Microbulbifer sp. GL-2: one gene and its partner. The protein of the gene in region 2 interacts with the protein of the main gene of each other region in a pairwise test. Links are inferred from orthologs where the notes say so. Each region holds a gene or a part of one and is shown on either strand. Other genes may lie near its edges.

Region 1 (3,473 bases), 1.1 Mb from region 2 along the record:
GGTATCCAGAACTGTGTAAATGTGTGTCCGAAGGGGTTGAACCCGACACGCGCCATTGGTCATATTCGCAATATGCTTCTGACCCGTGCGGTATAGGGGATCTCCGGGCCATCAATTGGCCCGTTAGAGCCCGCTTGTAGCGGGTTCGGTGCCAGGTAAGGCGCTTATCTAATGACAAAGCCGGTGAAAGCCGGTACTTAATTGAAAAGGGGAGGTGGCTTTATGCGCCTCCCCTTTTGTGAGTGAAAGGAAAGCGCAGTGGCTTAGGCAAACAGAAGCCCACTGCAATCGAGGTAGGCATCAAAATGCACGAAAGTACCATGGAGCAGCTGTGGCGTAGCTCCCATATCTCCGGGGGCAATGCCGCCTACGTGGAGGAGCTTTACGAGACCTATCTGCACGACCCCAACGGTGTACCGGAGGAGTGGCGCAATTACTTTGATAGCCTCCCCCGCGTTGGTGGCAGCAGTGACGTTTCCCACGCCGCGGTGCGCCAGCACTTCGAACTGCTCAGCAAGCATCGCGCCCGCCCGGTAGCGGCGCCGGGCTCCGGTTCCGGCTCTGTCAACCTTGAGCATGAGCGCAAGCAGATCAAGGTTCTGCAGCTGATCGATTCCTACCGCCACCGCGGTCACAAGAAGGCCACCCTGGACCCGCTCGGCCTGATGGCTCGCGAACAGGTGCCCGATCTGCAGCTGAGCTATCACGGCCTTACTGAAGGTGATTTCGATACCACCTTTAATACCGGCAGTCTGTTTCTCGGCAAGGAAGAGGCCACTCTGCGTGAAATCGTAGAGGGACTGGAGAGCACCTACTGCGGCAACCTGGGTGCGGAGATCATGCATCTCTCCAACCTGGAAGAGCAGCAGTGGTTTCAGCAGCGCCTGGAGCGCAGCCAGTCCAAAGCCAACTTCGGCACCGATATCCAGATTGAAATCCTGCAGCGACTTTCCGCCGCAGAGGGCTTGGAGCGCCATCTGGACTCCAAGTACCCCGGCACCAAGCGCTTTGGTGTGGAAGGTGGTGAGAGCCTGATTCCGATGATGGACGCACTGATCCGTCGCTCCGGTACCTATGGGGTGAAGGAAATTGTGATTGGTATGGCACACCGTGGCCGCCTGAACACTCTGGTGAATATCCTCGGCAAGAACCCTGCGGATCTGTTTCAGGAGTTTGAGGGTAAGAGAACCCTGGATACCTCCGGTGATGTGAAGTACCACCAGGGCTTCTCTTCCAATGTGATGACTCCCGGTGGTGAAGTGCACCTGGCACTGGCCTTTAACCCGTCACACCTGGAAATCAGTGCGCCGGTAGTGGTTGGCTCCGTGCGTGCCCGTCAGGACCGCCGCAAAGATGCTGCCGGCGAGAAGGTTATGCCGATCAACATCCACGGTGATGCGGCCTTTGCCGGCCAGGGTGTTGTGCAGGAAACCCTGCAGATGTCACAGACCCGCGGCTACTACACCGGTGGTACTGTGCACATTGTGCTGAACAACCAGGTGGGCTTTACCACCAGTAAGCGCGAAGACGCCCGCTCCACCGAGTACTCTACCGACCCCGCCAAGATGATCGATGCGCCGGTGCTGCACGTAAATGGCGACGACCCGGAAATGGTCGTGCTAGCGGCGCTGTTGGCTGTGGACTACCGCTACGAATTCAAGAAAGACATTGTTATCGACCTGGTATGCTACCGTCGTCGCGGCCATAACGAAACTGACGACCCGTCCGGCACCCAGCCGTTGATGTATCAGACCATCCGCAAGCATAAAACCACTCGCACTCTTTACTCTGAGAAACTGGTGGGTGAGGGCATCCTGGACAAAACGGCTGCGGACAGGCTGGCGAACGACTACCGCGATAAGCTGGATGCCGGTGAAGATGTGGCCACTGGTCTGGTAAAAAAACCGGACTCATCCATGTTTGTGGACTGGAGCCCCTACCTGGGCCATGACTGGCAGGTGCCTGCGGATACCAGCTTTGCAATGCCGAAGCTGCAGGACGTGGCCAATCGCATGACTACTGTGCCCGATGGCATAGTGATGCAGCGCCAGGTTTCCAAGATTTATGACGACCGTCGCAAGATGGCTGGTGGCGCACTGCCGCTCAACTGGGGCATGGCGGAAACCCTGGCCTACGGCACCCTGCTGGAAGAGGGCTTCATGGTCCGCTTCACCGGGGAAGACGTAGGTCGCGGCACTTTCTCTCACCGCCACGCGGTAATTCACAGCCAGAAAGACGGTCAGTGCTACGTGCCTCTGCAGAACATGTTTGAGGACCAGCCGCCGTTCTACATGTACGACTCCCTGTTGTCTGAGGAGGCGGTACTGGCATTTGAGTACGGCTATGCCACTACCACACCGAAATCCCTGGTTGTGTGGGAAGCTCAATTCGGTGACTTCGCCAACGGTGCTCAGGTCGTAATCGACCAGTTCATAACCTCCGGCGAGCACAAATGGGGCCGTATGTGCGGTCTGGTGCTGATGCTGCCACACGGTTATGAAGGCCAGGGCCCGGAGCACTCCTCCGCGCGCCTGGAGCGCTTTATGCAGCTGTGTGCCGAGCACAATATCCAGGTATGTAATGCCACCACCCCGGCACAGATTTTCCATCTGCTGCGCCGCCAGGCGGTGCGCCCAATGCGTCGCCCGCTGGTGATTATGAGCCCGAAATGGATTCTGCGTCACAAGCTGGCCACGTCCAGTCTGGAAGAACTGGCCGAAGGCCGTTTCCACAATGTGATACAGGATCAGGGCGTGGACCCGGCCAAGGTCAAGCGCTTGATCCTTTGTTCCGGCAAGGTGTACTACCACCTGCTGGAAGCGCGCATGGAGCGCGAGCAGGAAGATGTAGCGTTCGTGCGTATCGAACAGCTGTACCCCTTCCCGGACGAAGAGTTCGTGGAAGCGGTGTCAGCATTCAAGAAGATCAAGAGTGTCGGGTGGTGTCAGGAAGAGCCCATGAACCAGGGCGCCTGGTATGCCAGCCAGCACCATTTGCGTCGCTTGCTGGCGGAAACGCATCCGAAGCTGGATCTGGAATATGTGGGCCGCGCTCCATCAGCGGCACCTGCGGCGGGCTATATGTCCACGCACTTGGAAGAACAGAATAAGTTCATCAACGAGGCGCTGACCGTCAAGTAACGGGCGGCAGTATTTTAAGCAGAGACAATCTCAGGAAACAGGAAAAATGACGATCGAGATTAAAGCGCCAACTTTCCCGGAATCCGTTCAGGACGGTACTGTCGCCACCTGGCACAAACAACCCGGTGAAGCCGTGTCCCGCGATGAACTGATCGTGGATATTGAAACTGATAAAGTGGTACTGGAAGTGGTTGCACCGGCAGACGGTGCACTTTCCGAGATCATCAAGGGAGAGGGTGATACCGTTCTCTCCAATGAAGTGATCGCCAAGTTTGAGGCGGGTGCCGGTGCCGCAGCCGCTCCGGCAGAAGAGAAGGCTGAGGCGCCTGCCGC
Region 2 (3,094 bases):
GCAATCCGCTTAAATCGAATTCAGGTTTTTTGACTGTGTCATAAAGCTCTCAATGAGATCTGACCAGTGGGCCTGCTCTTTTTGTAACAAGCCATACTGCTGCCCGGCCAGCTCCAGTGCAGGGCGATCCCCCGGCCATTCCTCACTGCAGATTTTCCACAGTGCTGCCAGCTGTAACTGTTCGAGGTTAAGCTCGTAGCGCTTGCATAAATCATAAATCCGCTGTGTACGCGGGCGAAAGCGCCCGAGCAGACGTCGAAGGTGGCGCACACTACTAATCATGCGCCTCCTCGGCGCCAACCCGCGATCTGCAACCCGCCAGCTCTCTTCGCTCAACTGCCGCCCACAGGCGGTAGAGTAGCTCGCCCATAACAACAGACACACATCCGCACCTTTTCTGTCCTGACAGTCGAGCAGGAATGCCTCAACCTCCCCATGACGGTAGAAGTCCAGGCTGAACTGCCACAGAGGGTTTTCCTGTGGAGAAGATGGAGGTGAACTATTTGTCACGTTAGAATCCCGACCTTTTGTGGATCGGCGCTTTATACGGGCGGCGATTGGGCTCGAATACGTCGAATAGCCTAGCATCCATCGACCTGTTCATATGAGGTTTTTCCAGTGATCAATTTGCAAGGTGTCTCTCTGCACCGGGGTGAGCGCGACCTGTTGGACAGCGCGGATTGCCGCATTTTCCCCGGCCATAAAGTAGGGATTATCGGCGCGAATGGCTGTGGCAAGTCAACTCTGTTCAAACTTTTGCTCGGCCAGCTGGAGAGCGATGCCGGACATGTCGACCTGCCAAGTACCTGGCGTATTGCTCACATGGCCCAGGAAGTTGAGGCCAGCGAACAGTCCGCCCTCGACTATGTACTCGATGGCGATCAGGAGCTGCGCCAACTGCAGGAACAGCTGGCTCTGGCGGAGAGCAGTGGTGTGGCCGATGGCCACAAGCTGGGGGAACTACACGAGCGTATGGCCAGTATCGATGGCTACAGCGGGCCAGCCCGCGCAGCACAGCTGCTCGATGGGCTCGGCTTTTCCCACGCAGACCAACAGCGACCTGTACGCAGCTTCTCCGGGGGCTGGCGCATTCGCCTAAGTCTTGGCCGGGCACTGATGTGTCCGGCTGACCTGATGCTGCTGGATGAGCCCACCAACCACCTGGACCTAGATGCAACCCTGTGGCTGGAGCAGTGGTTACAGCGCTTTCCCGGTACTCTGCTGATTATTTCCCACGACCGCGATTTTCTCGATGCGGTCGTCGATGGCATTGTCAGTTTTGAGCAGCATAAACTGGTGCTCTATAACGGTAATTACAGTGCCTTTGAGCGCACGCGCGCCGAGCGCCTGGCACAGCAACAAATCCAGTTCGAAAAGCAGCAGGTCGAACGCGCGCACATGGAAGACTTTGTGCGGCGCTTCCGCGCCAAAGCGAGCAAGGCCAAACAGGCACAGAGTCGCATTAAGGCACTCGATCGCATGGCCCAGATTGCCCCAGCCCACGTGGACTCCCCCTTTCATTTCACCTTGCCATCCGCAGAGAAGACCTCCAACCCGCTAATCGATCTGCGCGAAGCGGATATCGGCTATGCCGACAAGGTAGTGGTGAGCAAAGTACAATTGGGGATCCAACCCGGTCGCCGCATTGGCCTGCTCGGCCCCAACGGCGCAGGTAAATCTTCACTGATCAAAACCCTCGCCGGGGATCTGCTGCCACTGAGTGGCGAGCGCCAATGTGGGGAACACCTGGCAATCGGCTACTTTGCCCAGCACCAGCTGGAAGCCCTCGACGGAGCAGCCTCGCCACTACTACACATTCAACGCTTAAGCCCCGATGCCAGTGAACAATCACTGCGGGACTTCCTCGGCGGTTATGGCTTTGTCGGGGATCGGGTATTTGAAACCGTCGCTGGCTTTTCCGGCGGTGAGAAGGCGCGCCTGGCATTGGCTATCCTGGCTTGGCAGAAACCAAACCTGTTACTACTCGACGAACCCACCAACCACCTGGATCTGGAGATGCGCCATGCTTTGACTATGGCACTGGCAGAATTTCCCGGTGCGATGGTTTTGGTTTCACACGATCGCCACCTGCTCGCCAACACCACCGATGAATTTATTCTGGTTGCCAATGGCCGTGCCGAGCCCTATGGCGGAGACCTTGACGACTACAAACAGTGGCTGTTGGGTTTTAACCGGGAGAAACGACGCGAAGAGAAGGCCACGGAAAGTTGTGAAAGTCCTGCCAAGCCCACTGAAGACAAGAAAACACAACGGCGCGCTGCTGCGGCATTACGCGAACAATTAAAACCACTCACCAACAAACTGAAAGCTATTGAGCGGCAGATATCCACAGCAGAGAAAAAGCTGAATCAGACCCAGGAAAAGCTTGCTGATGAAAACCTGTATAGCGGCAGTCAACAGGAGGAAATCTCCCGTCTCAATAAAGTGCAGGTAGAGCAGCGCGAGATTCTTGATACCCTGGAAATGGAGTGGCTCGAAATTTCTGAACAAGTGGAAGAGTTGCGTGGAGAGTAATACCTCTACTCACCGATTCTTACAGCCTTGGAGGGGCGCTTTGCCCTGATACTGTACCTGAAACTGCCATCATAAAGTTACATCACAGGCATCCCTTTTCTGGGTGGCACCAGCGGATGGCGGTTTTCCTAAGAAAGTGGAAGCCGCCAATTTCTAGCTGCGGATACAACCATATTCATCCACCGCAATACCAATTGGTGTATTCGGACACTGGTCTATATAGGTCGGTACGCCATCGAAGTCTGAATCGATTGGGCAGCCATCGGGCCCCACATCTACACCAACCGGTGTCTGTGGGCATTGGTCTGTCGCATCAATCACACTGTCGGCATCCTCGTCATACCAAAAATCCGGATACTCAAGCCACTGATAGCCTACCGCGACACTGGCAAATCCATCCAGGCCACCCTCTTCCACCCCTTGAAAGAGACGTATATCAGCCCGTGCCTGCCAACGAGGACCCAGGCTGTATTTCACTCCAATACCCAGATTGACCATAGTCTGGCTATCATGCCAATTACAGACGTACTTTGGGTAGAGGTGCGTATAGGGATCTTTT

What was found. Proteins that work in one complex are often made in the same cells at the same time.
Region 1: the proteins of GL2_RS07295 (region 2) and GL2_RS12010 interact in binary tests that used the Escherichia coli proteins (3 or more experiments, as listed by UniProt). The link is inferred for Microbulbifer sp. GL-2 from one-to-one orthologs.

Annotation. Positions count from the first base shown.
Region 1 is NZ_AP019807.1:2,756,617-2,760,089, forward strand. The notes cover bases 1-3,340. They hold GL2_RS12010 (2-oxoglutarate dehydrogenase E1 component), read left to right. Parts: upstream 1-305; coding sequence 306-3,140; downstream 3,141-3,340. Other genes in these bases: GL2_RS12005 (succinate dehydrogenase iron-sulfur subunit), read left to right, coding at 1-96; odhB (2-oxoglutarate dehydrogenase complex dihydrolipoyllysine-residue succinyltransferase), read left to right, coding at 3,187-3,340. In the rest of the region: more of odhB, read left to right, coding at 3,341-3,473. UniProt on the Escherichia coli protein: E1 component of the 2-oxoglutarate dehydrogenase (OGDH) complex which catalyzes the decarboxylation of 2-oxoglutarate, the first step in the conversion of 2-oxoglutarate to succinyl-CoA and CO(2).
Region 2 is NZ_AP019807.1:1,668,000-1,671,093, reverse strand. The notes cover bases 116-3,076. They hold GL2_RS07295 (ATP-binding cassette domain-containing protein), read left to right. Parts: upstream 116-618; coding sequence 619-2,535; downstream 2,536-3,076. Other genes in these bases: GL2_RS07290 (outer membrane beta-barrel protein), read right to left, coding at 2,689-3,076; GL2_RS07300 (TIGR02444 family protein), read right to left, coding at 116-510. Outside these bases: more of GL2_RS07300, read right to left, coding at 10-115; more of GL2_RS07290, read right to left, coding at 3,077-3,094. UniProt on the Escherichia coli protein: Genetic data indicate it may be involved in ribosome assembly or function.